DNA from 3 places in the Pantoea sp. ABR1s genome. Region 3 is predicted to be linked to each of the others. Evidence: predicted binding sites of a transcription regulator. Region 3 holds the regulator's gene; each other region holds the start of a gene.
What was found. The regulator LexA, encoded in region 3, represses DNA repair genes until DNA is damaged. The targets are predictions, from matches to a motif close to TNCTGTATGTACATACAGNA.
Positions count from the first base shown of each region.

Region 1: dinB (DNA polymerase IV) is a predicted target of LexA. The motif match lies at 2,633-2,652, and genes of this name have one in related genera.
Region 2: mutH (DNA mismatch repair endonuclease MutH) is a predicted target of LexA. The motif match lies at 4,366-4,385, and genes of this name have one in related genera.

Region 1 is NZ_CM173823.1:3,219,106-3,226,396, reverse strand. It holds gene fadE (acyl-CoA dehydrogenase FadE) at 1-54, opposite strand, end outside; gene lpcA (D-sedoheptulose 7-phosphate isomerase) at 308-886, shown strand; gene ACXKZD_RS15295 (class II glutamine amidotransferase) at 938-1,705, shown strand; gene dpaA (peptidoglycan meso-diaminopimelic acid protein amidase) at 1,676-2,419, opposite strand; gene dinB (DNA polymerase IV) at 2,664-3,719, shown strand; gene ACXKZD_RS15280 (sugar ABC transporter substrate-binding protein) at 3,756-4,823, opposite strand; gene ACXKZD_RS15275 (ABC transporter permease) at 4,849-5,850, opposite strand; gene ACXKZD_RS15270 (sugar ABC transporter ATP-binding protein) at 5,847-7,291, opposite strand, start outside.
Region 2 is NZ_CM173823.1:811,366-818,656, reverse strand. It holds gene lgt (prolipoprotein diacylglyceryl transferase) at 1-818, opposite strand, end outside; gene ptsP (phosphoenolpyruvate--protein phosphotransferase) at 1,146-3,392, opposite strand; gene rppH (RNA pyrophosphohydrolase) at 3,405-3,932, opposite strand; gene mutH (DNA mismatch repair endonuclease MutH) at 4,617-5,294, shown strand; gene ACXKZD_RS03885 (TerC family protein) at 5,394-6,104, shown strand; gene ACXKZD_RS03880 (YgdI/YgdR family lipoprotein) at 6,223-6,441, shown strand; gene ACXKZD_RS03875 (NADP(H)-dependent aldo-keto reductase) at 6,582-7,291, shown strand, end outside.
Region 3 is NZ_CM173823.1:3,812,144-3,819,434, forward strand. It holds gene ACXKZD_RS17965 (conjugal transfer protein TraF) at 1-78, opposite strand, end outside; gene zur (zinc uptake transcriptional repressor Zur) at 529-1,050, shown strand; gene ACXKZD_RS17975 (CsbD family protein) at 1,124-1,336, opposite strand; gene dinF (MATE family efflux transporter DinF) at 1,504-2,826, opposite strand; gene lexA (transcriptional repressor LexA) at 2,927-3,541, opposite strand; gene ACXKZD_RS17990 (diacylglycerol kinase) at 3,647-4,015, opposite strand; gene plsB (glycerol-3-phosphate 1-O-acyltransferase PlsB) at 4,144-6,567, shown strand; gene ubiA (4-hydroxybenzoate octaprenyltransferase) at 6,631-7,291, opposite strand, start outside.

The DNA of each region.
Region 1 (7,291 bases), 590 kb from region 3:
ATAGAACAGGGCGCCAATCAGCGCCACCGTGGCAAGTATCGAGACAACCATCATAATGAACCGCTCCAAGTAGTAAGAGGTCTGACCTGTTATGTAGAGAGGTTTAGAGCAGTTGGGTTGATTTATCAATTTGTTTACATCGCAATTACAACCTGCCTCACAAAAACCGATTTCTGTCCATTTTTGCATCACCCGCTGCAGTGATAATCGCCGCCACTGCCTGGCCAGCCATGGCATGACGCTTTGCGCTGACCGGCCATTCCGTTAAACTTGCTGCGATTAACCTCTCCTAAAAAAGGACATCCCTATGTACCAGGACATTATCCGCTCTGAGCTTAATGAAGCTGCTGATACGCTGAATAAATTCCTCAGCGACGAGGCCAATATCCATGCGATCCAGCGTGCGGCGGTGCTGCTGGCTGACAGCTTTAAGGCGGGCGGCAAGGTGCTTTCCTGCGGTAACGGCGGTTCACATTGCGATGCGATGCATTTCGCTGAAGAGCTGACCGGTCGCTACCGCGAAAATCGTCCTGGCTATCCGGCGATTGCCATCTCTGATGTCAGCCATCTCTCCTGCGTCAGTAATGATTTTGGTTATGACTATGTCTTTTCACGCTATGTGGAAGCGGTAGGGCGTCCGGGCGATGTGCTGCTGGGCCTCTCAACTTCCGGTAACTCTGCCAATATCATTAAAGCGATTGAAGCTGCCCGTGCGCAGGGGATGAAAGTGATCACCCTGACCGGTAAAGATGGCGGTAAGATGGCAGGCAGTGCCGACATTGAAATCCGGGTGCCACACTTTGGTTATGCCGATCGCATCCAGGAGATCCACATTAAAGTGATCCACATCCTGATGCTGCTGATCGAAAAAGAGATGGTGAAGTAACTGCGCTGGCCTCCCGCCTGACGGGAGGCCGCTTACTCTAAGGCGGTGGCTATGTGCGAATTGCTCGGGATGAGCGCCAATGTTCCCACGGATATCTGTTTCAGCTTTACCGGTCTGGTTCAGCGTGGCGGTGGAACCGGGCCTCACAAAGATGGCTGGGGCATTACCTTCTACGAAGATAAAGGTTGTCGTACGTTTAAAGATCCGCTGCCGAGCTTTAACTCGCCGATTGCGCGTCTGGTGCAGGAGTATCCGATCAAATCGCATTCGGTGGTGGCGCACATCCGCCAGGCGAATCGCGGGCAGGTGTCGCTGGAAAATACCCACCCGTTTACCCGTGAGTTGTGGGGCCGTAACTGGACCTATGCGCACAACGGGCAGCTCAGGGGCTATCGGCAGCTGGAGACCGGCACATTCCGGCCGGTGGGCGAAACGGACAGCGAGAAGGCGTTCTGCTGGATCCTGCATCAGCTGGCGACGCGCTATCCACGTACGCCAGGCAACTGGCCTGCGGTATTCCGTTTTATCGGGGAGCTTGCCGGCACGTTGCGGCAGAAGGGCGTGTTTAACATGCTGCTGTCAGACGGCCGTTATCTGATGGCCTTTTGCTCCACCAATCTTTACTGGATCACCCGTCGCGCACCCTTTGGCCGGGCGCAGTTACTGGATCAGGATGTGGAGGTCGATTTTCAGCAGCACACCACGCCGCATGACGTGGTGACGGTGATTGCTACGCAGCCACTGACGGCCAATGAAACCTGGCAGCGGATCGTGCCAGGTGAATGGGCGTTATTCTGCCTTGGAGAGCGCCAGGAATGAACGTGAAGCCGCTTCGGGACTGGCTAAAACCGGTGCCGGGCTGCTGTTCATCACATATTTACCGCTGGCGACATTAACCATCGGCGGCTGATGATATTTAGCAAAGTAAGCGTATCCCGGCTGCAGCTGCTGCCAGAAACTGGCATAGGTGGAGTAGCGGTGACGCTGCATATTGCTGTCGGTCATGCGGAATGGATAGATGCTGATGCTGATATCCTGCTGGCCGTTACGCAGCGCGGCATTCACATAGGTAAAAATCTCATCCATATAGGCGTTAGTCATGGCATAGCAGCCAATCGACTTACAGTCGCCATGAATCATCAGGTAATTGCCGCTGTAGCCCTGATTACGATCGTACTGATTCGGAAAGCCGATGTTGATCGCGCGATAAAACCGGCTATCCGGCTTCAGCTGATTCAGCTTCACGTTGTAAAAACCTTCCGGGCTTTTGAAATCGCCTTCACGGCGTTTCGGGCCGAGGCCGCCAGAAAAGTTACAGATGCGGTAGGTGTCCAGCAGGCGGTATTCGTTACCGATTTTGCCGTAGAGTTCGAGCGTGCGTTCTTCCTTGAAGATCTGGATATAGACCGGGGTGCCAAGTAACTGCTTCTTTAATTCTTTGCTGACCGGTGCCGTTGAGACGGGTTCGGGTGTCATTGCCATGCTGAGGGCTGGCAGTAAAATCATCGCAAACAGGAGTGCGATTTTGCCCATGCTGTGTGTACCTTGAGGTGAAGAGAACATGACGCAAAATGTGCGTCTCTGTTTGCATTATCGGAACTGTCCGCTACCGCAGCGCAACATTAAACATTGTCTGTTTTTTTAGCAAGACGGCGTCAGCCAAATTCGCGATTTACTGAAAGATATTCGGCCAGAAATTTGTAAACTTTAATCGTCAGCGCGACAAATATTGCAGTTACCCCTGCCAACTGTATACTTATCCAGTGCCGGAGGGGGTATGCGTAAAATCATTCATGTCGATATGGACTGCTTCTATGCCGCGGTGGAGATGCGTGATAATCCCCAGCTGCGCGACATCCCGATCGCCATTGGTGGCAGCCGCGAGCGTCGCGGCGTGATCAGCACCGCCAACTATCCGGCGCGCAAATTTGGCGTGCGCAGCGCGATGCCAACCGGCATGGCCCTCAAGTTATGCCCGCATCTGCGTCTGCTGCCAGGACGCTTCGACGCCTATAAAGAAGCCTCCGCGCAGATCCGCGACATCTTTACCCGCTATACGCCGCTGATTGAACCGCTCTCCCTTGATGAAGCTTACCTGGATGTCACCGACAGCCCCCACTGTCACGGCTCTGCCACGCTGATGGCGCAGGCGATCCGTGCCACCATCTACCGTGAAACCGGGCTTACCGCCTCAGCGGGCATCGCCCCGATTAAATTTCTGGCGAAGATCGCCTCTGACCTCAATAAGCCGGACGGCCAGTTCGTGATTACCCCGCCGGAGATGTCCGGTTTTCTGCTGACCCTGCCGCTGGCGAAGATCCCTGGCGTCGGCAAGGTCTCGGCCAAAAAGCTGGAAGAGATGGGGCTGGTAACCTGTGGCGACGTGCAGAAGGCAGACTTAGCGCTGCTGTTAAAGCGCTTTGGCAAGTTTGGCCGGGTGCTGTGGGAGCGCAGCAATGGCATTGATGACCGTAGCGTGATCGTTGAGCGCGAGCGTAAATCGCTGGGGGTTGAACGGACGCTGGCGGAAGATATCAGCGACTGGGATGCCTGCCTGGAAATTATTGATTTTCTCTACGCCGAACTGGAACGCCGGCTGACGCAGATCCGACCTGACAAGCAGGTGGCGCGTCAGGGCGTCAAACTGAAGTTCAGTGATTTTCAGCAGACGACCCAGGAGCATATCTGGCCGGTGCTGAACAAAGAGGACATGATTGCCATCGCCCGTAAAACCTGGGATGAGCGTCGTGCCGGGCGCGGCGTGCGGCTGGTGGGATTACATGTGACTATGGTGGATCCCCAGCTGGAGCGTCAGCTGCTGCTGGGTCTGTAACCGTCAGCCTCACCGACCGGCAAGGCTGACATCCGATTACTTCTTATATTTCGCCGCCAGGGTCGCAAACCACGGGGCAACGAAATCCTCATTGCTGCCCCAGCCCGGAATGATCTTGTTCAGTGACGCGACGTTCACCGCGCCAGGCTGGCTGTTAAGCTGCTGCTGAGAGATCGATGCCGCTTTAAACTGATAAGTCGCTGGCGTCTCTTCACCGGCAATTTTCTTCGCCACCAGACGCATATTCACCGCGCCAATAGTTTTAGGATCCACCGCTACCGTCTGCACCCACGGGCTGTTTTTCTCGCGCATCAGCTGCAAATCCTGGTTCGAAACATCAATGCTGTAGAGTTTGATCTCGGTACGGCCATTCTCCTGCAGCGCTTTGTAAGCGCCCTGGCTGAAGGCGTCCCAGGCACCCCAGATGGCGTCGATTTTGCCTTTCGGGTATTTCGCCAGAATCGCGCCAATTTTATTGGCGGTGTCGCCCTGAACGTCAGTTGAAACCGCACCAATCGACTCAAGCTGATGAATGCCCGGATTCTCTTTCAGCAGTTTTTCATACACCACCTGACGGCGTTCCATCGGCGGGAAACCGGCAACCCATAGCTTGACGATGTTCGCCTTGCCGTTGAAATCATGGATGAGCTGGCCCAGCGACAACTGCGCCAGTGAAGCGTCATCCTGCGCGGTGACGGTGACGCCCGGGATCGGGCTATCCACCGGCGTATCAAACACCGACAGCTTAATGCCTGCATCGGCAATGCGCTTCACCAGTCCGCTGGCGTAGGGCGCTTTACCGTGCGACAGCACGATGCCGTCATATTTCTGGCTGATCGCCTGATTCACGAAATCCTGGAAGCGCGCATCGTCGCCGTTGCTGAGAAAGGTGCTGACCTTGAAGCCAAGCTGGCGACCCTGCTGAATGGCACCGGCAACAAACTGGGTGGTGTTGTCATCGGAGCCGAGATTGCGGATCACCGCAATGCGGATCGGGCCATCATGACTGGCGATAGCCGCAGGCACCGGCGTGACCGTATCCGCGAAGGCGGCGCTGGCGTTCAGCAGGCTCAGGGCCAGCAGCGAGAGTGTTATTTTTTGCATTGTTATCAACTCCGGTAAACGCGCCTCAGCGGCGCTGGATATAGGTGATCGCCAGTGCTAAAGCCAGCACCAGCCCTTTAATAATGTCCATGGCGTAGTAGGGAACAGAGAGCATCACCAGACCGTTCTGCAGCACGCCGAGGATCACCGCACCGACCAGCGTGCCCAGCGCATTCGGCTTGCCGGAGCCCGCCAGTGAGAAGCCAATCCACGCCGCCGCGACCGCGTCCATCAGGTAGCCGCTACCGGCGTTCACCTGCGAGGAGCCGATACGCGAGGCGAGCAGAATGCCGCCCAGACCGGCCAGCAGTGAGGCGATCACATAAGCCAGCACCCGATAGCGGGTGGTGCGGATGCCGGAGAGGCGCGCCGCTTCCGGATTGCCGCCCAGCGCATACATCCGGCGACCATGTTTAGTCAGTGAGAGCGCCAGCTGCGCGGCGACGGTGACGACCAGCATGATGATGACGATGGTGGGCACCTGGCCGAGCAGGCCAAACGCCGCCGGAATGGTGCCTTCCGCCATATCACCGCTCGGCAGCACCATGTTCTCGGTGATCGATCCGCCAAAGCTGTAGGTCATCGCCACCCCCTGAATCACAAACAGTGTCGCCAGCGTTGCCAGCATGTCGGGGATGCGCAGGATCACAATCAGAAAGGCGTTAAACAGCCCGACCAGGGTGCAGAGCGCCAGGGTGAGCAGGATGGCGGTAGTAGTGCCGAAGCCGTACCAGACAAACAGTGAAATCACCAGTGCATTGGCCAGCGAGGCGGTCGATCCGACCGACAGATCAAAGCCGCCAACGGTCAGCGAGATCGAGACGCCGATCGCAATCACCGTGACAATGGCAATTGAGCGCAGAATATTGATGATGTTGTTGGGTTCAAGGAAGCTGTCGGAGGCGAGACCAAAAGCGGCGATCAGGATCACCACCGTGAGCAACATGCCCCATTTATAGAGAAAGTCGAACAACTGGTGACGCCACGGCGAGGCTGTCAGATTCAGGCTGGTTTCTTTGCTGCTCACGCAGGGGTTCCTCCGGTGGAATAGAGCAAAAGCGTCTCTTCGGTGACGTCGCGTGCAGCCAGCTCGGCCACAATGCGTCCATCCCAGAGCACGCAAATCCGGTCGCATAAACCGACCAGTTCAGAAAACTCTCCCGACGCGTAAATGATGCCTTTCCCCTCGCGCGCCAGGTTATCGATCAGGGTGAAGAGTTCGGTTTTGGCTTTGATATCGACGCCTTTCGTCGGCTCATCGAAAATCAGCACGTCGGCGTTGTTGCGCAGCCATTTGCCTATCGCCACTTTCTGCTGATTGCCGCCGGAGAGACGGCGCAGCGTCTGTGCCGGACCGGTGGTGCGCACCTGCAATTGCTGGATAACCTGCTCCGCCCAGCGCCACGCCTGGCGATGACCAAACAGGCTCCAGCGCGAAAAGCTGTCGTCTGCGCTGACGCTGAGGTTCATTGCCACCGACTCATCAATAAAGATCCCCTCTTTGCGCCGCTCCTCCGGCACCAGCGCCATGCGGCGACTGACGGAGTCATGCGGCGAACGGGGCTGCCACGGCTGGCCATGCAGTTCACCGCGACTGACGCGGCTTTTGCTGGCACCAAACAGCGCCTTACAGAGTTCGGTTTTACCGGCACCGGCCAGGCCTGCAATGCCCAGAATTTCCCCTTTGTGCAATCGTAGCGAGATATCCTGCAGCAGTTGCTCATCATGAAGACCGTCAATCGCCAGCAGCAGCGGCTGAGTCTGCTGCGCACGACGGGCCGGGAAGATATCGGTGAGCTGATGCCCCAGCATCTTCTCCACGATCTGCTCACCGCTCAGTGCCGCCATCGGGCCGGTTTCGATCAACCGGCCATCACGCAGCACCGTCAGCTGGTCACAGATTGCTTTCAGTTCATGGATGCGGTGAGAGATAAACACCACACCGATGCCGCTGGCCTGCAGGCGACGCACCACAGCAAACAGCCGCTCACTTTCATGCTGATCCAGCGGGGCAGTGGGTTCATCCAGAATCAGAAAGCGGCAGTGGTGCGACAGCGCGCGCGCCAGCAGAATTTGCTGCTTTTCAGCCAGGGTACAGCGCTCCACCAGCCGGTTGACGTCCAGCGCCACGTCGAGCTGAGCCAGCAGCGCCCGCGCCTGACGCCGAACCTCGCCCCAGCGATAGCGGTGGCCAGGCTCTGCCAGCCGATCCAGCAGAATGTTTTCCGCGACGCTGAGCTGCGGCACCAGCGCCACGTCCACTTCCTGCTGAACCAGATGGATACCCAGCCGTTTCGCATCACGCGGCGTACGGATGGAGACCGGCTCACCATCCAGCAGGATCTCGCCGCTGTAGTGGCTGTGCGCACCGGAAAGGATCGCCATCAGTGTTGACTTACCCGCGCCGTTAGCGCCGGTCAGTGCATGTACTGAATGGCCGTCACTGCGGAAATCCACCGACGATAGCG
Region 2 (7,291 bases), 1.1 Mb from region 3:
CCGGCAATAATCATCGGCACAGAGAGGATCTGTCCCATACTGATTCCGCCTTCAAACAGGCCAAGCTGGGCATCCGGCTGGCGGAAGAACTCAACGATAATACGGAAGGCGCCATAGCCAATCAGGAACAGGCCAGAGACGCTGCCCATCGGGCGTGGCTTACGAATAAACAGATTCAGGATGATAAACAGCACTATCCCTTCCAGCACCAGTTCATAGAGCTGCGAAGCATGACGCGGCAGCACGCCGTAGGTGTTGAGCAGCGCCTGGTATTGCGGATTGGTGGCGGCCAGCGCGACATCTTCGCTGCGGGAGCCAGGGAACAGCATGGCATAGCGGAAGCCCGGATCGACACGGCCCCAGAGCTCACCGTTAATGAAGTTGCCGAGACGACCGGCACCCAGACCGAACGGGATCAGCGGCGCGATGAAATCAGCCACCTGGAAGAAATTACGTCGGGTGCGGCGGGCAAAGACCAGCATGACGACAATCACCCCGATGAGGCCACCGTGGAACGACATGCCGCCATCCCAGACTTTGAACAGATAGAGTGGATTTTCCAGGAACAGCGGTAAGTTGTAGAACAGCACATAGCCGATGCGTCCACCCAGGAAGACCCCCAGGAAACCGGCATAAAGCAGGTTCTCCACTTCCTCTTTTTTCCAGCCGCTGCCCGGCTGATTGGCGCGGCGGACAGCCAGCCACATGGCGAAAACAAAGCCCACCAGATACATCAGACCGTACCAGTGAAGCGAAACCGGTCCAATCGAGAAGATCACCGGATCGAACTGCGGAAATGCAATATAGCCGTTATTCATCATTCACCGTCTATTTTTCAACCCTGAAAAGGGGGTGTTGTCAGGCACATAAATTAAGGCTGCGCATCATAGCACAGCCGGTTTTGTGAATTGTCCCGCAAATGTAAACGCGGATAACGCCCAGAGTCTGACTCGTCAGGCGTACATTGTTGCAGCCAGACTGGTCACGGACAGCGCGCAACAACCGGAGCGTACACGTAGTACGTGAGGATTACTCGCTGTGCTCGCCCCTTCAGGGCCGCCCTGACGGGCGTTCAGGTTGCTAAAGCAGCCTGTGTGAGCACTGCCCGGGACCAGAATGGCAAATAAAATAGCCTGAAGTAGCGCTTAGCGACCGCCGCGGATTAAACCGCCCAGCCCGCGACGCTCCATAAAGGTCGAGACCAGATGACGAACTTCGGTGGCGGTATGAGCATTCATCCCCTGCTCGCTGAGCTGCTGTGCTTCTTCGTGATCCAGATGGCGCAGCAGGTATTTCACCCGCGGTACGTTTTTGCCGTTCATGCTGAGATGGTGATACCCCAGCCCGACCAGCAGCGCCACGCACATTGGATCGCCGGCCATTTCACCACACAGGCACAATTCCAGATTGGCCAGACGGGCTTCCTGCGCAATCGTATTCAGTGCACGCAGCATCGCCGGATGCAGCGAGTCGTAGAGATTGGCCACGCGGGTGTTGTTGCGATCCACCGCCAGCAGATACTGGGTCAGATCGTTGGTGCCAACCGAGATAAAATCGACCCGTGACGCCAGATGCGGGATCATAAACAGCATCGACGGCACTTCAATCATGATGCCGATGCGCGGCGCGGGGATCGTATAGCCCAGCATCTCTTCGACTTCGCGTCCTGCGCGATCGATCAGCTTTTTCGCTTCGTCGATCTCATCGATATGGCTGATCATCGGCAGCAGAATACTGAGGTTGCCGGATGCGGCGTTGGCACGCAGCATCGCGCGCACCTGCACCAGGAAAATTTCCGGCTGGTCAAGCGTCAGGCGGATGCCGCGCCAGCCCAGACAGGGATTCTCTTCACTGATAGGCATGTAGGGTAGCTGTTTATCTGCTCCTACATCCAGGGTACGCAGCGTCACAGGCTTGTTGTGAAACAGCTGTAACATGCCCTGATACTGCGCCACCTGCTCCTCTTCCGACGGGAAGCCGTTCTGCAGCATAAACGGGATTTCGGTGCGGTAGAGACCGATGCCATCCACCCAGTTGCCCAGCGTCTGCTCATGCTCCGGGCTTAAGCCGGCATTCAGCATCACCTGCACGCGCTCGCCACTTTTCAGCTCACCGGGCTGATCGACCACGCCTTCCGCCATTTTGCTCAGCGCATTCTCTTCGCTGATCAAACGCTGGTACTCCTGCACCAGCACCGGCTCGGGATCGATCAACAGCTCACCGCGATACCCATCGACGATCAGCAAACGTTTGTTGAGCTGATGAGGCTGGATGTCAGCGCCCATGACCGTCGGGATCCCCATCGCGCGGGTCAGAATCGCCGCATGGGAGTTAGCTGCGCCGTCACGCACCACCACGCCCGCCAGCCGCTCATGCGGCAGCTCAGCTAAGGTGGTGGCGGTCAGCTCATCGGCCACCAGCACAAAGCGTTCCGGCCAGGCATTGGTGCCGACCAGCGTATCGTCAAGGTGAAACAGCAGGCGCTGACCCAGCACCCGCAGATCGCCTGCGCGTTCACGCAGGTAGGTGTCCGTCAGGCTGGCAAACTGTTCAGCAAACTTCTCGATCACCTGTTTCACTGCCCATTCGGCGACCGATCCGCGTTCGATCTCATCGAACAGATCTTTTTTCAGTCGGGCATCGGTTAACAGGTGAGAGTAAAGGTCGAAAATGGCCGCACTCTCTTTCTGAGCGCTGGCGCTGAAGCGTTTACTGAAGCGACGAAATTCACTGGTGGCTTCACTCATGGCGAGCGACAGACGCTCACGTTCGCGATGAACATCCAGCGTTGAGGCAGCCGAAACCTGATCGAGCAGTGGCTGCGTCTCATCTACCCAGCCCGGTGCTACCGCCACGCCAGGCGCAGCTGCAATTGCGCGCACCCGCGTCTGCCGGAACTGACCAAATAGTTGAGCCATCTGCGACTGCGACAGCAATGCCGCCATCTGGGTGGCAAGGGTGACCAGAAACGACTCTTCGCTTTCATCAAACTGACGGTGCTCGCGCTGCTGCACCACCAGCACGCCCAGTAACTGGCGACGGCTGATAATCGGCACGCCGAGGAAGGAGCGGTAGCGCTCCTCTTTCACTGCGGGGATATATTTAAAGCTGGGATGACTCTGGGCGTCAGCAAGGTTAATCGGTTCGGCCAGACGGCCCACTAAACCGACAATCCCCTCGTCAAACGCCAGGGTCACGGTGCGGCCACGCGGTTTTTTAAGTCCGCGCGTCGCCATCAGGTAGTAGCAGTGACGATCGTGGTCGGCGAGGTAAACGGAACAGACTTCCGTATCCATCGCCAGACAGATCTCATTAACCAGGATGTCGAGTGCTTCATTGAGACGCGGCGCACTCGCCACTTTTTCTACAATTTCGCGCAACTGAGTGAGCATAAAGGGCGTGGCCTATCCTCTCTTACGTCGATGGGCAGGATTATTTCGCTGCCCCGCACTCTCCTGCATAGACATCACCACGCCAGCGAATTCCTTCATCACCCGACGATAAACGTCGCGCTTAAAGGAGACAACCTGACGCACCGGATACCAGAAACTGACCCAGCGCCAGCCATCGAACTCGGGCGTGCTGCTGTGCTGCACATTGATATCCGCGTCATTACACATTAACTGCAGAAGAAACCACTTTTGTTTCTGGCCGATACATACCGGCTTTGTGTCCCAACGCACCAAACGTTTTGGCAACTTGTAACGTAACCAGTTACGGGTAGAAGCAAGTATTCGAACATCTTTCCGGTGTAATCCGACTTCTTCGAACAGTTCGCGATACATCGCCTGTTCTGCGGTTTCACCGGGATTGATGCCTCCCTGAGGAAATTGCCAGGAGTGCTGTCCAAAGCGCCTGGCCCATAACACTTGTCCCTGCCGGTTACAGATTACGATACCAACATTCGGGCGGTAGCCATCATCATCGATCACCGGACTACCTCAAAGCAAAATTTGAATGAGCTGATTGTTTCACACTCCTTACAGGCGGTAAACCACTGGATTCATGGGGGGTTAAGCCATCATCGCCGGGATAACTCACAGAAAATGGCAAAGTTATAAACAATGACCGAGAAAAAGATCGATCTTATTCACCTTTTCTGTGGATAGCTTTGTGCAGAACGCGGGAGTTATCTGAATAACCTTTTCCGTGCACGCTGAAGAGCCAAAATGAGCCAGCAACACATCCATCTGATTTTTAATGAAATTAAATAGAAAACCTTACCGGTAAATCTTTTATAAACAGTGAATATTTTCATGGTAACTGACAATTGCTTAAAATATAAGCACACTGCTTTTTATCCACAGATAATCGCTCAGGGTTAGGCCAGAGCGGCGAAATTATGGCCAGATCGTGAAAAGTCAAGGCTGTAAATGGAACCAGTACCGCACTCAGACGGTGGTTATCCCATTTTTCTGTGGATAACCGGGCTGGAGATCCTGTTCATTGTTGCGGGTAAGCTGGGATAACCCTGAAGCACCTGGGGCGGCGAGCGTGCAATCCGCTAAAAAAAGCACGATCTATCATGTTATTATCGATCCCTGACGCAGATTATTTATGTGAGAAACGTGACTCACCTGCTGCTGTACAAATTTTAATCATTGCGAGTGTTCACCATGAGTTACCAGCCAGGACCACCTGAAGATGAAGCCAGCCTACTGGCACGCGCGCAGGATTTAGCCGGTTTGACCCTGGAAACCCTGGCCGCGCGCGCCGGTCTGCCCATGCCTGCGGATCTCAAACGTGATAAGGGCTGGGTCGGCATGCTGCTGGAGTGGCATCTTGGTGCCAGCGCAGGCAGCAAAGCGGAGCAGGACTTTGCCCATCTGGGTATCGAACTGAAAACCATCCCGATTGATGCGCAGGGTAAACCGCTGGAAACCACCTTTGTCTGCGTAGCACCTCTGACCGGCAACAGCGGCGTGACCTGGCTCACCAGCCATGTGCGCCACAAGCTGGCGCGGGTATTGTGGATCCCGGTTGAAGGCGGACGTGAGATTCCGCTGCGGGAACGCCGTGTCGGCGCGCCGCTGTTATGGAGCCCCGATGCGGAAGAAGATGAGATGCTGCGGCAGGACTGGGAAGAGCTGATGGATATGATTGTGCTGGGTCGCGTAGAGCAGATTACCGCGCGACATGGTGCCTGGCTGCAAATTCGGCCCAAAGCCGCCAATAGCAAAGCGCTGACAGAAGGAATCGGCGATCAGGGCCAGCCAATCATGACGCTGCCGCGCGGTTTCTACCTGAAGAAAAGCTTCACCGGGCCCCTGCTGGCGCGTCATTTTCTCCTCTGAACGTCGCCACCCGCGTTGATGTGTCGCAATTTTGTGGGAGATCGGCGAAATGAATGCGTATAATCGCCGTTTACTTTTCGTTTAGGATTAAATGTCGGTATGTTTGAGTGGATTTCCGATCCCAACGCCTGGCTGGCGCTGGGCACCCTGACCATCCTTGAGGTGGTGCTGGGTATTGATAACATCATTTTCCTGTCGCTGGTGGTCGCTAAACTGCCAAAACACCAGCAAGCCAGCGCACGTCGCATTGGTCTGATGGGCGCGATGCTGATGCGTCTTGGCCTGCTGGCTTCTATCGCGTGGGTTGCCCGTCTGACTAACCCGCTCTTTACGCTGATGGATCATGCGTTCTCGGCGCGCGATCTGATTCTGCTGTTTGGCGGACTGTTCCTGCTGTGGAAATCGAGCATGGAGATCCATGAAACGATCGAAGGCAGCGAAGGCGAACACAACACCCGCGTCCATTCCTTCCTGGGTGCGATTGTACAGATCATGATGCTCGACATTATTTTCAGCCTCGACTCGGTGATCACGGCCATCGGCCTCTCCGATCATCTGTTCATTATGATGGCGGCGGTGGTTATTGCCGTGCTGATGATGATGTTCGCTGCGCGCGCGATCGGTGAGTTTGTTGACCGCCATCCGTCAGTGAAAATGCTGGCTCTCTCTTTCCTGATTCTGGTCGGTTTCACCCTGATCCTGGAGAGTTTTGCGGTCCACGTACCAAAAGGTTACATTTATTTCGCTATGTTCTTCTCAATGGCGGTTGAGTGTCTTAACCTGATGCGCAGTAAGAAAAAGCACGCCTGATAAAGTCAAGGGCGAGCCTGCTCGCCCGGTTATTTTCAGATTCATACGATTAACCCTGCCGGCAAAACCATTTATTACTACACTGTTTGCACTTGACCATTTGTGAGGATTAGGCGTGATGAAAGGGTTGGCAGGAGTAGCACTGGTGATGGTAACCGCCGCATTCTTAAGTGGATGCAGTTCTGATTATGTCATGGCGACCAAAGATGGCCGGATGATCATGACCGAAGGCAAGCCGAGCATTGATAAAGAGACCGGCCTGGTGGAGTACACTGACCAGACGGGTCATATGGTGCAGATTAACAGCGATGAGGTTTCTACGATCATTGAACGTTAAGTGCCCGATTTAATCACCTGCCACCGATTCCCGGCTGGCAGGTGATTTCCCCGACTTTTCCCCCTTCCTTCCCCGCCATTGCTCGCGCTATAGTCCCTGAGGACACAACATTCCATTCCATAAAGAAAAGGAAGCTGGCAATGCACTATCATCGTATTCCCCACAGCACGCTGGAAGTGAGTCAGCTGGGGTTGGGCACCATGACGTTTGGCGAACAGAACAGCGAAGCCGACGCCCATGCTCAACTGGATTTAGCTATCCGTTCCGGCATCAACTTTATTGATACTGCCGAGATGTATCCGGTGCCCCCGCGTCCGGAAACCCAGGGTCTGACCGAACAATATATTGGCAGCTGGCTTAAACAGCGCGGCAGCCGCGACAAAATCATTCTTGCCAGTAAAGTGGCCGGGCCTTCACGTGGCAATGATGCGTCGATTCGCCCGGATATGGCGCTGGACCGTAAAAACATCCGCGCAGCACTCGATGCCAGCCTGAAACGCCTGAATACTGACTACCTTGACCTCTACCAGCTGCACTGGCCACAGCGTCAGACCAACTATTTTGGCAAGCTTGGCTATCAGTACAGCGAAACCACTGCTCAGGTGACGCTGCTGGAGACGCTGGAAGCGCTGACCGAACAGGTGCGCGCTGGTAAGATCCGCTATATCGGGGTGTCGAACGAAACCGCGTGGGGCGTGATGCGCTATCTGCAGCTGGCGGAGAAGCATGAGCTGCCGCGCATTATCAGCATTCAGAATCCCTACAGCCTGCTGAACCGCAGCTTTGAAGTGGGTCTGGCCGAAATCAGCCAGCATGAAGGCGTAGAGCTGCTGGCGTATTCCAGCCTGGC
Region 3 (7,291 bases):
GGCGGAAGAAGAAAGGAAAAGCGCGGTCGTTACAGCTGTGTAGATTAGCGCTGAACGTTGAGCGGATTTTTTCACCATTTGCCTGCCATCACCTGAGAAATTGTCATTGAAACATTCAATGACTGAATAGTTTGTTAGCCCTATTGTGAACCCTGGCTAACGCGTTATTGCTGTGAATTCAAAGGAAACAGTGTCTTAATTCAAAGGATTGGACGTTTTCCAATCAAAAAACCGTTGTAATTGTTCAAACTGCATTGGGATATTTCAAATAATGCCAGACTTTTCTTAAGTCTTTCTGAACATTACTTCTTAACTCAGTGAGATGCAAAGCAAAATGCCAACAAATTCCGCTTCAGGTGGATTCAGAATGGATCTGATTTGTCGTCAGATTTGAGATAGAAGACGGCTTAAATTCTGAATGTGCTGCTTTATCAGGCAAATGATGCTGTTTTTTCAGACGAAAACCAACCTCAGCGCCGCGAAACTATGTGTGATAAAATAACATCACTTATCCAGCGGAGAATTTTCATGACAAACATGACGTCGCAGCAAATTTTGATTCAGGCCGAAAAGATGTGCCTGCAGCGCGGTGTGCGTCTGACTTCGCAGCGTGCTGAAGTGTTGCGCCTGATGGCCGAGCAGCCTGGCTCGATCAGCGCCTACGATCTGCTGGATCAACTCCGGGTCAGCGAGCCACAGGCCAAGCCACCCACGGTTTACCGGGCGCTCGATTTCCTGCTGGAGCAGGGTTTCATTCATCGGGTGGAATCCAACAACAGCTACGTCATGTGTCACCATTTTGAGGCACCAGCACATACATCGGTGATGCTGGTCTGTGACCGCTGTGCCGCCGTTACAGAGAAGCAGGCGCAGGGCGTAGAGAAGATTATTGCTGGTCTGGCAGGTGAAGCGCAGTTTGCATTACGCCACAGCGTGATTGAAGCGCATGGTTTATGTGAAAATTGTGCTGCGGTTGAAGCCTGTACGCACCATGAAAGCTGCGAGCATGACCATCAGGATGAGGGTAAAAAGCGGGGGAAACGCGGGTAATCGGCACATCCTTGTGCGGTTCCGGTGAGGGCCCACCGGAACGCATTCAGCTGATTATCAAGCTATTGTCTGATTACCAGCGGTGATCTTTGTTCTGACCTTCCCAGGCGGTTACTTCGCGCTCGGCTTCATCTTTGGTAGAGCCGTAACGCTCCTGGATTTTGCCGACCAGCTGATCGCGTTTACCTTCGATAACCTGCATATCATCGTCGGTCAGCTTGCCCCATTTCTCTTTCATTTTGCCTTTGAACTGCTTCCAGTTGCCGCTTGCTTCGTCTTTATTCATGGCAGACCTCCAATCCTCGGGTTTTAATGATTATCTTGCTACTTAACAAAATAACGATACAAAGCGCTGGTTAACTGCGCTGCATAGAGTTAATTGTAGTAGCCAATTTATTAACCGTGGAATAATACAGAATAATCCGTATCGGCTTGCGTGCAGCCACGGCTGACTCAGGCATCGAACCAGCTGTTCTGACGCCAGTGCTTACGCCAGATGAGCCACAGCGACAGGCCGCGCAGCGCCAGGAAAACCGTGACTGCCAGCCAAAGACCATGGTTACCCAGCACCGGTACGCTAAGCAGCGTCAGAAAATAGCCTGCTGCGGCAACTACCATGCTGTTACGCATCTCACGCCCGCGCGTCGCTCCGATGAACATGCCATCCAGCAGATAACACCAGACGCCGATCAGCGGCATTATCATCTGCCAGACCAGATAGCGGTCCGCTGTCTGCTGAAGTGACTGAAGAGAGGTCAGCAGAGTAACGATCTGCGGGCCAAAAATGGCATAGATCAGCGAGAAGAACAGCGCCACCACTACCGCCTGCCGACAGGCAGAGTGCCAGACGCGCAGGAGTTTGCTGCCATCTTTTGCACCATGCGCCTCACCCGCAAAAGCTTCAACCGCATAGGCAAAGCCATCCAGCGCGTAGGCAGTAAAAGTAATAAACATCAGTAATACTGCGTTAACCGCCACCACATCCGGACCCAGCCGGGCGCCCAGTACGGTCAGCGAGGCAAAACAGAGTTGCAGCATCAGAGAGCGCAGCATGATATCCCGGTTCAGTCGCAGCAGCCGGCCGCTGTCACCGCGCCAGCTCTGCTTCAGCAGGCTAAGCGTAATTCCGCGCAGTTTTAACACCCGCCAGACCATGATGCTGCCGACAACCAGCGTAATGTATTCCGCCAGCGCCGTGGCGGTTGCCGCCCCCGCGACACCCCAGTGCAGCCCCATCACCAGCCAGAGATCGAGCACGATGTTAACCAGGTTGCCCACCACCAGCAGGATCACCGGCGCGCGTGCATACTGCACGCCCAGCAGCCAGCCCAGAATGACCAGGTTTGCCAGCGTGGCAGGCGCACTGAGCCAGCGAATCTGAATAAACAGTGCCGCCTGTTCGAGTACATCGGGATTGCCGCCAACCAGATGGGTCGACAGCTGAATAATCGGATAACGCAAAGCGATGAACAGTACGCCCGCCAGCAGCGCAATGATCAGCGGCTGAGTCAGCGCGCGTGCCAGCGCCATTTTATCGCCAGCGCCAAATGCCTGCGCCGTAAGGCCAGTGGTACTCATTCGAAGGAAAAGCAGCAGCATAAAGAGGAAGCTGGTCACTGTAGTCCCGACCGCAACCCCGCCAAGATAGACAGGGCTGTCGAGATGACCAATTACTGCAGTATCGACCACTCCCAGTAAGGGAACGGTGATATTTGAAAGGATCATCGGCAGCGCAAGCCGCCAGAGATTTTTATCGGTTGCCGTAATAAAGCGCATTCGCCGTTCCGTGCTCAGTGTCGCTGCGCAAAAGAGGCAGCGACAAAATTAGGGCAGACAGAATAGCATCAGAGAAGGCGAATGCACGCTGGCAGAAGAATCAGAGCCACTCGCCGTTGCGCACCACGCCAACAGCCAGACCTTCTATGGTCAGTGACTGCGCACGGGTATCGACAACAATCGGGTCAAAATCGCTGTTTTCCGGCAGCAGATGCACGATAGCACCCTGCTTTTTCCAGCGCTTAACGGTGACTTCATCATCAATGCGGGCAACCACAACCTGGCCGTTACGCACATCCTGGGTTTTATGCACCGCGAGCAGGTCGCCATCCATAATCCCGATATCTTTCATCGACATTCCGCTGACGCGCAGCAGGAAGTCAGCAGACGGCTTAAACAGGCCCGGATCGACCTTGTAGTGGGTTTCGATATGTTCCTGCGCCATGATCGGCTCACCGGCAGCAACCCGGCCAATCAGCGGTAGCCCTTCTGAGGCTTCTTCTTCCATTAACAGTCGAATGCCGCGCGATGCACCGGAAACGATCTCGATGACGCCTTTGCGCGCCAGCGCTTTCAGATGCTCTTCTGCCGCGTTCGGCGAACGGAAGCCCAGCTGCGCGGCGATCTCGGCACGCGTAGGCGGCATGCCCGTTGAAGAAATATGGTCGCGAATCAGGTCATAGACCTGCTGCTGCCTGCTGGTTAATGCTTTCATCCCGCCCCCTGGTTGTTTATACAGTCGCTGTGAGTATATACAGGTATTGGTGAAATGGAAACCGATTGTCAGGGAAAACGCGCCCTCAGACGCGTTATGGAAGGCTTATCGCAAATGTGTCCAGAGCAGCGCGATCCAGACGAAGAGTGCCAGTAAGATGCTGATCAGCACCGCCGCCGAGCCCATGTCTTTTGCCCGACCCGCCAGCGGATGATGCTCCTGACCGATGCGGTCGACCACTGCTTCAATGGCGCTATTGAGGATTTCAACAATGACCACCAGCACCACCGCCCCAATCATGAGGATGCGGGAGACCACATCGACATCCAGCCAGCACGCGATAACAATAGCGGCCAGCGCAGCCAGCGCTTCCTGCCGAAACGCCGCTTCATGTTGCCAGGCGGCACGCAGTCCCTGCCATGAGTAACCTGCAGCTTTTACTATTCTGATAAGTCCGGTGGCATTATTTGCCATGATGTGGGAACCCTTTCATCGGATTGACGTCAATGTCTGGGCTGCGTGCAATTGGCACCACCACAGATCTTCGCTGCGCTTTCTGGTATGCTTGCGGCGCTTTGCTAACAAGAGGCTTCATGTTGTCTATGTCAGGTTGGCGTAAACTCTATTACAAACTGCTTAATTTACCACTGTCGTTTTTGGTAAAAAGTAAGGCCATTCCGGCCGATCCCGTGTCTGAACATGGTCTGGATCCGACCCGACCTATTATGTATGTTTTGCCTTACGATTCGAAGGCCGACTTACTGACTTTACGCGCACAGTGTCTGCGGCATCATCTGCCCGACCCGCTCACTCCGCTGGAGATTGATGGTTCTCTGCTGCCGCGCCACGTCTTTATCCACAATGGCCCACGCGTCTTCCCCTATTTTGTGCCCAGCGTTGAATCCGTGAAAATCTTTCACGATTACCTGGACCTGCATCGCAATAACCCTAAGCTGGATATTCAGATGCTGCCGGTCACGGTGATGTTTGGCCGCGCACCAGGACGTGAAGTCCAGGGCGAAGCAACGCCACACCTGCGGGTGCTGAACGGGGTGCAGAAGTTCTTTGCGGTGATCTGGCACGGGCGCGACAGTTTTGTCCGCTTCTCGCCGACGGTGTCGCTGCGCCGCATGGCAACTGAACACGGTACGGATCAGTCGATCGCCCAGAAGCTGGCTCGCGTGGCGCGCATTCATTTTGCCCGCCAGCGGCTGGCGGCGATTGGCCCGCGCTTGCCGGCGCGTCAGGATCTGTTTACTCGTCTGCTGCAATCCAAAGCGATTGAAAAAGCAGTAGAAGATGAAGCTCGCAGCAAAAAAATCTCCCATGAGAAAGCGCAGCAGAATGCCGTCGAGATGATGGAGGAGATTGCGGCAAACTTCTCCTATGAAGCCATCCGCGTAACTGACCGCGTGATGGGCTGGCTCTGGAGTCGGCTCTATCAGGGCATCAACGTCAATGGCGGAGAAAAAGTTCGCCAGCTGGCGCAGGATGGCCACGAGATTGTCTATGTGCCGTGCCATCGCAGCCACATGGATTATCTGCTGCTCTCCTATGTGCTCTATCATCAGGGTCTGGTGCCGCCGCACATCGCAGCCGGTATCAATCTCAACTTCTGGCCAGCCGGCCCGATTTTCCGTCGCCTGGGCGCTTTCTTTATTCGTCGTACCTTTAAAGGCAACAAGCTCTACGCCACGGTATTCCGCGAATATCTCGGCGAGCTATTCACCCGCGGCTATTCGGTTGAGTACTTTGTCGAAGGAGGCCGTTCACGAACCGGTCGCCTGCTGGACCCTAAAACCGGCACCTTAGCCATGACGCTGCAGGCGATGCTGCGCGGCGGAAATCGCCCCATCACGCTGGTGCCGATTTACATCGGCTATGAGCACGTGATGGAAGTGGGCACTTACGCTAAAGAACTGCGCGGCGCGGCGAAAGAGAAAGAGGGCTTCATGCAGATGGTGCGCGGCTTACGCAAGCTGCGCAATCTCGGTCAGGGTTACGTGAACTTTGGCGAACCCCTGCCGCTGGTCAACTATCTCAATAAGCGGGTGCCGGAATGGCGCGATGCCATCGATCCGATTGAGCCGCAGCGTCCCAGCTGGTTAACCCCAACCGTCAACGATATTGCTGCCAGCCTGATGGTGCGTATCAATGAAGCGGGCGCGGCTAACGCCATGAACCTCTGTGTCACCGCCCTGCTGGCGTCACGTCAGCGCTCACTAACCCGTGAACAGCTGATTGAACAACTGGAGTGCTATACCCAGTTGCTGCGCAACGTGCCTTACTCGCCAAATGCGACCGTACCCGATCTTTCAGCGGAAGCGCTGCTGGATCACGCCATGGGTATGAATAAGTTTGAGAGTGAAAAGGACAGCATTGGCGACATCATCATTCTGCCGCGTGAGCAGGCGGTGCTGATGACCTACTATCGCAACAATATTCATCATATGCTGGTGATGCCGTCGCTGATTGCCGCCATAGTTCAGCAGCATCAAACGCTGAGCGAAGCAGAACTGCTGCGTCAGGTGAGACTGATCTACCCGATGCTGAAGAGTGAGCTGTTCCTGCGCTGGCAGACCGATGAGCTGCCACAACTGTTGACCGAACTGAGTCAGGAGCTGGCGCGTCAGGGCCTGATTACGCTTGAAGCTGGCGAATTGCGCTTTTCCTCAGCGCGCTATCGCACGCTGCAACTGCTGGCCGCCGGTGTGCGTGAAACACTGCAGCGCTATGCTATTACGTTCTCCATTCTCAGCGCCAAGCCGACGATTAACCGCGGCACGCTGGAGAAAGAGAGCCGGACGCTGGCACAGCGTCTGTCGGTGCTGCACGGTATCAATGCCCCGGAATTCTTCGACAAAGCGGTCTTTACCTCACTGGTCCTGACCCTGCGCGATGAAGGGTATATCAGCGACAGCGGTGATGCCGATGTTGCGCAGACCCTGGCGACCTGGCATATGCTGGCAGACCTGGTCACCAGCGATGTCCGTATGACGATTGAAACCGCTGTGGCGCACGACTGACCCCAGCGCGCATAGTAAAAAGGCGACCTCATGGGGTCGCCTTTTTTGTGCCTGAATCCCCTGTCAGAACAGCTGGCTGAACGGCGGGGTGTTCATCAGCACACCGAGGAACAGCACCATTCCGACATAGTTGTTATTGAGAAAAGCCTGGAAACAGGGTTGCCGCTCGCGTCCGGCGATCAGCTTCTGTTGATAAACAAACAGCGCGGCGGCCAGCAAGAGCGTCCAGTAGAAGGCGCTGTTCAGATGCAGCATGAGGCCAACCAGCGCCATCAGCAGCAGCGTCGCCAGTTGCAGCAGACCAATGATCAGCTTGTCGAAACGGCCAAAGAGAATCGCGGTCGACTTCACGCCAATCTTCAGGTCATCATCCCGATCCACCATCGCATACTGAGTGTCATAGGCGACTGTCCAGCAGATGTTGGCGATGAATACCAGCCAGCAGACCAGAGGTAAGGACTCACTAACTGCGGACCATGCCATGGGAATGGCCCAGCCAAAGGCGGCACCCAGCACTACCTGCGGCAGGTGGGTATAACGCTTCATAAAGGGATAGACCCAGGCCAGCGCCAGCCCCACCACGGAGAGCATAATCGTCATCATGTTCATGGTCAGCACCAGCGCAAAAGCCGCCAGAGCCAGTATCACGAACAGCAGCTTAGCCTCTTTTGCACTCACCGCGCCGCTGGCCAGTGGCCGATGCTTCGTACGTTCGACATGACCG